2 regions of the Yersinia massiliensis genome follow, and region 1 is predicted to be linked to the other one. Evidence: predicted binding sites of a transcription regulator. Region 1 holds the regulator's gene; the other holds the start of a gene.

Region 1 (4,437 bases):
CGCGGTGTTGCCGACCATGTCGGTGTTTATTTAGGTAACGGCAAGTTTATTCAGTCACCTCGTACTGGTGAAGAAATTCGTATTAGCATGATGGATAACGACTACTGGCAAGATCATTATGTGGGCGCGCGTCGCGTGGTCACACCTAAAACGATTCGCTAAATCTTCAATCTCCCGATACCCAGCAGATTATTTGCTGGGTGAGTGACCATCAATCGCTTTCTCAATAATGATAACCATTGTGACTCTCCCCCACTCAATAACCACTATTATATTATGGTTATAACTGTCATTCCCGTTGAAAGTTGCTAAAATTAATACCCACAACAAAAATACAACAATTTTGGTTTATCCGCTCTTCGCCACATCATAACCGATGGTTTTTGATGAGATTTGAGGAGCAAACACCCTGAGCAACCCCGAAAGGAGCAAGCAATGTCATTTGAATTACCGGCATTACCTTATGCGCAAAATGCGCTGGAACCACACATTTCAGCTGAAACACTGGAATACCATTATGGCAAGCACCACAACACTTATGTGGTCAACCTTAATAATCTAATTAAAGATACAGAGTTTGCTGGCAAAACGCTGGAAGAGATCGTGAAAACATCTAGTGGCGGTATTTTTAACAATGCTGCTCAGGTTTGGAACCATACCTTCTATTGGCATTGTCTGTCGCCGAATGGTGGTGGTGAACCTCAGGGTAAAGTAGCTGACGCCATAAATCAGTCATTTGGGTCTTTTGCTGATTTTAAAACGCAATTTACCGATGCTGCGGTTAAAAATTTTGGTGCTGGTTGGACTTGGTTGGTCAAAAAAGCAGACGGTTCACTGGCCATTGTCAGTACATCGAATGCGGCTACCCCGCTGACCACCAACGATAAACCGTTACTGACTGTAGATGTATGGGAACACGCTTATTATATCGACTACCGCAATGCGCGGCCTAAATACCTGGAAAACTTCTGGGCGCTGGTGAATTGGTCTTTCGTTGAGACGAATTTAGCCTGATAAGGCGAATAAACGCGAGAGGATGTGTTGATACATCAGTATCACTAAAATCGATAACCATAATAAGGGCGGGTAAACCGCCCTACTTGTCACGCTATACCGGCAAGCGGTTGACTTAATTCATTACCGCCACGAAGCTAAAGGCAATAATCATTGCCAATGCACCAACAGTCGTAATCAGCGACATTTTCAGATTGGTATCCATAAAAACTCCTCAGCCGGTCAATTTGTAGTAGGGAAAAGGCACATAGTTAGTGTGTTAAATTATCTTCCCACAATTCAGAAAAAAAATCTTCTGCTCATTACTCACTTTATAACTTTGATTACCCCTTTCACTTTTCCTCCAGATCAGCCAAAATTCGCAGTTCATAACTGCATACTGGCCAATAACGTCCAACAAATACTCTCAGACAGCCCGCTGATTCCATTTTCCAGCCTAATAATATGCTTCTGTCTGAATGGTTTCGAGTATGTAGGCAAACGATTAACAAAATACTGACCTGCTGTAACAGGTGAGCTTAGGAGTTATTTTTTATATGGCAACGATTAAAGATGTGGCCAAACACGCGGGTGTGTCCACCACCACCGTTTCGCACGTGATTAACAAAACTCGTTTCGTCGCCGAAAATACTAAGGCTGCCGTGTGGGCGGCCATTAAAGAACTGCATTATTCGCCCAGTGCTGTGGCCCGCAGTTTGAAAGTTAATCACACAAAATCCATCGGCTTGTTAGCAACCTCCAGCGAAGCCCCCTATTTTGCCGAAGTAATAGAAGCGGTTGAAAACAGTTGTTATAGCAAAGGCTACACGCTGATTCTATGTAACTCTCATAATAATCTGGATAAGCAAAAAGCGTATCTGGCGATGTTGGCGCAAAAGCGTGTCGATGGGTTATTAGTGATGTGTTCAGAATATCCAGAGCAACTTCTTGGGATGCTGGAAGACTATCGCAATATCCCGATGGTGGTGATGGATTGGGGTACAGCGCGGGGTGATTTTACTGACTCTATTATTGATAATGCTTTTGAAGGCGGTTATTTGGCCGGTCGCTATCTTATTGAACGCGGCCATCGCGATATTGGTGCCATTCCGGGGCAGTTATCTCGTAACACCGGCGGAGGTCGCCATCAAGGCTTCCTTAAGGCATTGGAAGAAGCGAATATTGAGCTGCGTGATGAGTGGGTAGTTCAAGGCGATTTCGAGCCAGAATCAGGCTATAAGGCCATGCATCAAATTCTGACACAAAAACATCGTCCAACGGCCGTATTTTGTGGCGGAGATATTATGGCGATGGGCGCGATTTGTGCAGCCGATGAATTGGGCCTGCGAGTGCCACAAGATATTTCGGTGATAGGGTATGACAACGTGCGTAATGCGCGCTATTTCTCACCAGCACTGACCACCATTCATCAACCCAAAGAACGATTAGGTGAAACGGCATTTGCCATGTTGCTCGATCGTATCGTCAGCAAGCGCGAAGACCCACAGACCATTGAAGTTCACCCGAAACTGGTTGAGCGACGTTCTGTTGCTGATGGTCCGTTCCGCGACTACCGCCGTTAATCAAACTCTGCCGGTAATGACTCATCTTCCGGCGCAAAAAACATCTATTTGGTAACGCCCTGCTGCCAGTAGCAAACTTCGCTACCGGCGGCACTATCGTGCGGTCAATCACAGCGCAATCACTCATTTTCGTCTTTCAGCCACTCATCATTCAATGTGACACTGTCACCCAAATATTCAAGTAACCAAGCCAACGCGGGTGAATGGTTATTTTGCTCCCAAGTCATGCAGCAAGGGCTATCTGGTAAGGGTTCTGTCAACGTCAAAGCAGCTAACTTCCCTTGTGCAATCAGTGGTGAAACCATATGAGTCGGTACCATGCCTACGCATAAGCCTGCACACAGGCAATCAATCCCTGTCACCCAGTCCGGTACCACCAGCCGCTGCTGATTATCAAGTGTCCAAGTGTCTCGCTTGGGTAGATTCTGCGCGGTATCCTCCAAACATAATGAGGGAAATGGCCGTAACTGGTCATCGGTCAAAGGCCCTGTTAACTGGGCCAACGGATGTTCAACACTCACAACACACTGCCAGCTCAAAAATCCCATATCGCGAAATACAAACCGCCCGCCAACAGGCACAGCGCGAGTCGCGCCAATGGCCATTTCTGCTTGCCCGTCGACTAACACATCCCATACGCCATTGAACACTTCATAGCGTACCCGCAATTCAATATCGGGAAAATGCCGATAGAAATCTAAGATTAAGCGGCGGCTGCGAGCTGGCTTAACGATTTTATCTATCACGATGGTCAATTCCCCCCGCCAACCATTCGCGACTTGCTGGCACTGTCGACGTGTGCCATTCATTTTTTTGATAACATCACGCGCTTCCTTGATAAAAATTGCGCCTGCAGCCGTTAATTCGACGTCACGATGCCGCCGTTCAAACAGTGGCACCGCGAGCCACTCTTCAAGTTGACGCACGGTATAACTTATCGCCGACGGTACACGGTGCAATTCTTGTGCAGCGGCACTGAAACTTCCAGTACGCGCGACAGCATCCACTACATCCAGTGAGTATTCAGACCACATTAACTCCACCTCTGCTGCTCAACCATTTAGATATCAAATATATTGATAGCATGGTGCAAATATTACCGTTTCACAACAGATTATCTTGCCGGATAGAATGCCCTCCGCAATAAATTGCCTATAACAATGCATTTACAACAATCGTCATAACAGCCATTTTCTGTCGCACCTGCAAAAAAATGTCCCCATCGAGATATCAAGAATGAAAACAACGTCTAGCTTCATGTTCTATCTGGCCGGTTTAAGCATGCTAGGTTATCTGGCCACCGATATGTATTTGCCAGCCTTCGGCGCAATGCAACAAGAACTGCAAACTTCAGCAGGGGCCATTAGTGCCAGTTTGAGTATTTTCTTGGCGGGTTTCGCAATAGCTCAGCTTATTTGGGGACCGGTCTCGGATAAATTAGGCCGTAAGCCGGTGCTGTTAGCGGGTTTAGGGCTATTTGCCATCGGGTGCTTAGGGATTTTATGGGTTGAAACCGCCTCACAATTATTGATCCTACGTTTCATTCAGGCAGTGGGCGTCTGTTCTGCGGCCGTAAGTTGGCAGGCTTTAGTGGTAGATCGCTATCGCGATGGCAAAGCCAACCGTGTGTTCGCGACCATTATGCCTTTGGTGGCGTTATCTCCGGCACTGGCCCCTCTCCTCGGTGCATGGTTGTTAAATCACTTCAGTTGGCGCTCTATTTTTGTGGTACTGCTGGTCGTCACATTGCTGCTCTTGATCCCAACCGTACGCCTTAAAGAACGCAATAAATCCGTCAACGAAAAGAATCAACAATCTATCACGACGATCAGTTTCTGGCAGTTGCTGAAATCACCGGTAT
Region 2 (4,437 bases), 990 kb from region 1:
TTGTCGCCGCTTGAAAACCTTGTTCTCTTACATAAGACAGGGTTCTCTTACAGAAGACATTGTCGCTTTACACAAGAATAGAATTACCCTAAGTCATGACGTTGCAGGTAGGCAGCAAGTGAAATAACGTCGCTAATACCTCCTGTCATCTCAAGTACTAAGGGTATAAAGGCCAGTGACGGGACTCATGAACAATCATCAAATTCCCCAAGCCACGTCGCCTTTGGCCGCGTGGCTTGACTATCTTGAGCACTTGCATTCTCAGCCGATTGAGCTGGGTTTGGAGCGCGTAAAACAGGTTGCTGAGCGTCTTGATCTGCTTAAACCTGCCCCGACCGTATTCACCATTGCCGGCACAAATGGCAAAGGCACCACTTGCTGTACCCTTGAATCAATTCTACTGGCAGCCGGTCTGCGAGTGGGGGTGTATAGCTCGCCACATCTTTTACGTTACACCGAGCGCGTTCGCATTCAGGGGCAAGAGCTATCTGAAGCCGAACATAGCCACGCGTTTGCCCATGTTGAAGCTGGGCGCGAGGGTATCTCGCTGACTTACTTCGAATTTGGCACGTTATCAGCACTGCAACTCTTTAAGCAGGCTAAGCTTGATGTGGTGATTCTTGAAGTGGGGCTAGGTGGGCGATTGGATGCAACCAACATTGTTGATTCTGATGTGGCTGCTGTCACCAGCATTGCGATAGACCACACCGACTGGTTGGGCTTTGATCGCGAGAGCATTGGGCGCGAAAAAGCAGGGGTATTCCGTGCAGGAAAACCGGCTATCGTGGGCGAACCTGATATGCCGCAGTCTATTGCTGATGTCGCTGAAAAGCTCGGCGCTCAACTGTATCAGCGCAATAAAGCGTGGCAATTTAGCCAGCAAGAACAGCATTGGAACTGGCAGTGCGGCGATCATCAATGGGCGAATTTACCGTTACCCAATGTGCCGTTGGCGAATGCGGCCACGGCATTGGCCGTATTGTATTATTCCGGTCTGCCATTGAGTGAAGCTGCGGTGCATCAAGGTTTACTGGCTGCCCGTTTACCGGGACGTTTCCAGATAGTCAGTGAGCAACCCTTGCTGATTTTGGATGTAGCTCATAACCCGCACGCTGCACGTTATTTGACTGATAGGCTGGCCCAATTGCCGAAAAAAGGTCAAGTACGGGCAGTGGTGGGGATGCTATCAGATAAAGATATTGGCGGGACGTTGGCGTGTTTATCTGAACAGGTCGACGAATGGTATTGTGCGCCGTTAGAAGGCCCGCGTGGGGCCACGGCTGCGCAATTAGCTGAACACCTTAGCCGTCCCCGCGTATTTAATGATGTCGAAACGGCTTGGCGACAGGCCATGCAGGATGCAGCACCACAGGATGTGGTCATTGTCTGTGGCTCTTTCCATACAGTCGCCCATGTGATGGCCGCATTGAGTCTGTAGTGGTGTCGATTTTATAACCGATTGAATATAGACCTAAAATAGTGGGTGCTACACAGCGGTAGTCAGCGAACGTAGCTGTAGCATCCAGTATCACAGGCAAAGTTTGGGGAGTGCGAGTGGCAAGTAAGTTCCAGAACCGTTTAGTCGGGACCATCATTCTAGTCGCGTTAGGCGTGATTGTGCTGCCGGGGCTGCTCGATGGCAAAAAGAAGCATTATGAGGATGAGTTCGCCGCCATTCCATTAGTGCCAAAACCCGGTGATAGCCAAGAGATTGATGCGGTTCCGCCGGTCAGTCAGCCTTTGCCTATCGCGCCGCCGGAAGGCGCGGCACAAGCGGTGGAAGTCCCGAAAGATGATTCCGTCTCTCAGGCCGCGAACGATGCCGGTAACCGGCCAACTGAGCCCCTTATTGTCTCACCACCGCCGATGCAAAATAAGCCGGTTGAGGTGAAACCTGTGGAGAAGAAACCGGTTGAGATCAAGCCAGCTCCGGTAGAGAAAAAACCGCAGGAAGTGAAACCCAAACCCGAGGTTAAGCCAGAAGCACAGCCGGAGAGCAAACCCGTCACAGAAGAGAAAGCACCGGTCGGACAGGCTTATGTCGTCCAACTGGGGGCGTTGAAAAATGCCGCTAAAGTGAATGAGGTTGTTGCCACATTACGTCTGTCTGGTCATCGGGCTTATACCGTACCCGCGACCCCTGTTCAGGGCCAGATAACCCGTATTTTTGTCGGGCCGGATGCGTCAAAACAAAAACTGCAATCAGCGTTGCCTGAGCTTAATTCATTAAGCGGCCTAAATGGACAGGTTAAGTCCTACAGCACGGGGCGTTAAGGTCTCGCGTGGCATGACGATGTCTGGTCACGCGGGGGTTGCGAATGAAGTATGTGAGCTAAGTTTGTGCGACGATTGTTGTTTTTAAAATCGTCGCACTTTAATTTGTCATGGGGTCAGAAACCCCTACGCAAACGTTTTCTTTTTCTGTTAGAATTCGCCGCGAACAGGATGCAGCGGTGATTTCGTCATTGGAATAGCCATGGTCTGGATTGATTACGTCATTATAGGGATTATCGGATTTTCTGCGTTGGTCAGCTTAATCCGAGGGTTTGTCCGTGAAGCATTGTCACTTGTAACATGGGGATGTGCGTTTTTCGTTGCCAGCCATTTTTACAGTTACCTTGCTGTCTACTTCACTCGTTTTGAGGATGAAGTGGTCCGTAACGGAATTGCTATCGGCATTTTGTTCATCGCGACATTGATCGTCGGGGCTATTGTTAACTATGTGATTGGTTCACTGGTTGAGCGTACTGGGTTATCAGGAACAGACAGGGTATTAGGGATCTGTTTTGGGGCGCTGAGAGGTGTTCTGATTGTCTCTGCCATGTTGTTCTTCCTCGATACGTTTACCGGTTTCTCGCAAAGTGAAGACTGGAAACAGTCGCAATTAATCCCGCAGTTCAGTTATATCATCAGGTGGTTCTTTGACTACCTGCAGAGCACGTCGAGTTTCTTACCGGATCAACTACCGATTCGGAGCGGCTTATGAGGAAAAGACAACATGTGCGGTATTGTCGGTATCGCCGGTTTTGCACCGGTAAACCAGTCGATTTATGATGCGCTGACGGTGCTTCAGCACCGAGGCCAGGATGCTGCGGGCATCGTTACCATTGATGCCCATAACGGGTTCCGGCTGCGTAAAGCAAACGGCTTGGTGAAGGATGTATTTGAAACCCGGCATATGCTGCGCTTACAGGGGAATATGGGTATTGGCCATGTTCGTTACCCGACAGCTGGCAGTTCCAGTGCTTCCGAGGCTCAGCCTTTCTACGTTAATTCACCGTTTGGCATTACCTTGGCACATAACGGTAATCTGACTAACGCTCACCAGCTGAGAAAGAAATTATTCGAAGTTTCTCGCCGTCATGTGAATACCACGTCTGACTCAGAAATTTTGCTGAATATTTTTGCCAGTGAATTGGACCGCTTCCAACATTATCCGTTGGAGTCTGACAACATTTTTGCCGCTGTTGCCGCTACGCATCAGCTCATTCGCGGTGCTTATGCGTGCGTCGCGATGATTATCGGCCATGGCATGGTCGCCTTCCGTGATCCGAATGGGATTCGCCCGCTGGTGATTGGTAAACGCACATTGGTTGATGGCCGCAATGAGTATATGGTCGCTTCTGAAAGTGTGGCACTCGATACCCTTGGTTTCGAATTCCTGCGTGATGTTGCGCCAGGTGAAGCGGTGTATATCACCGAAAAAGGCCAGTTGTTCACTCGCCAATGCGCTGAAAATCCAAAATACAATCCATGCCTGTTTGAGTATGTCTACTTTGCTCGCCCTGACTCCTTTATGGACAAAATTTCTGTTTACAGTGCACGTGTGCGCATGGGCCAGAAGTTGGGCGCGAAAATTGCCAAACAGTGGGAAGATTTAGATATCGATGTGGTTATCCCTATCCCTGAAACCTCTTGCGATATTGCGCTGGAGATTGCTCGAATTCTGGATAAACCTTACCGCCAAGGTTTTGTGAAAAACCGCTATGTTGGCCGTACTTTCATCATGCCGGGTCAGCAAGAACGCCGTAAATCGGTGCGTCGTAAACTGAATGCTAACCGTGCAGAATTCCGCGATAAGAACGTGTTATTGGTGGATGATTCGATTGTGCGGGGCACCACATCAGAGCAGATCGTTGAGATGGCACGTGAAGCGGGAGCGAAAAAAGTCTATTTTGCCTCAGCCGCACCTGAAATCCGTTTCCCTAACGTGTATGGGATCGATATGCCGAGCGCCAATGAGTTAATCGCTCATGGTCGTGAAGTGGATGAGATTCGCCAGTTAATTGGTGCCGACGCGCTGATTTTCCAAGATCTTACTGATCTTATCGAAGCTGTACGCGAAGATAACCCCGATATCACTCAGTTTGAATGTTCCGTCTTTAATGGCGTTTACGTCACTAAAGATGTGGATCAGAGCTATCTAGAGTATCTGGA

What was found. The regulator PurR, encoded in region 1, represses purine synthesis genes. The targets are predictions, from matches to a motif close to CANGCAAACGTTTGCNTG.
Positions count from the first base shown of each region.
Region 2: cvpA (colicin V production protein) is a predicted target of PurR. The motif match lies at 2,402-2,419, and genes of this name have one in related genera.

Region 1 covers NZ_CP028487.1:2,537,683-2,542,119, forward strand. The annotation lists gene DA391_RS11850 (C40 family peptidase) at 1-162, shown strand, start outside; gene sodB (superoxide dismutase [Fe]) at 436-1,014, shown strand; gene DA391_RS11860 (YnhF family membrane protein) at 1,130-1,219, opposite strand; gene purR (HTH-type transcriptional repressor PurR) at 1,551-2,576, shown strand; gene punR (DNA-binding transcriptional activator PunR) at 2,696-3,610, opposite strand; gene punC (purine nucleoside transporter PunC) at 3,813-4,437, shown strand, end outside.
Region 2 covers NZ_CP028487.1:1,547,467-1,551,903, forward strand. The annotation lists gene folC (bifunctional tetrahydrofolate synthase/dihydrofolate synthase) at 188-1,438, shown strand; gene dedD (cell division protein DedD) at 1,555-2,274, shown strand; gene cvpA (colicin V production protein) at 2,477-2,986, shown strand; gene purF (amidophosphoribosyltransferase) at 2,999-4,437, shown strand, end outside.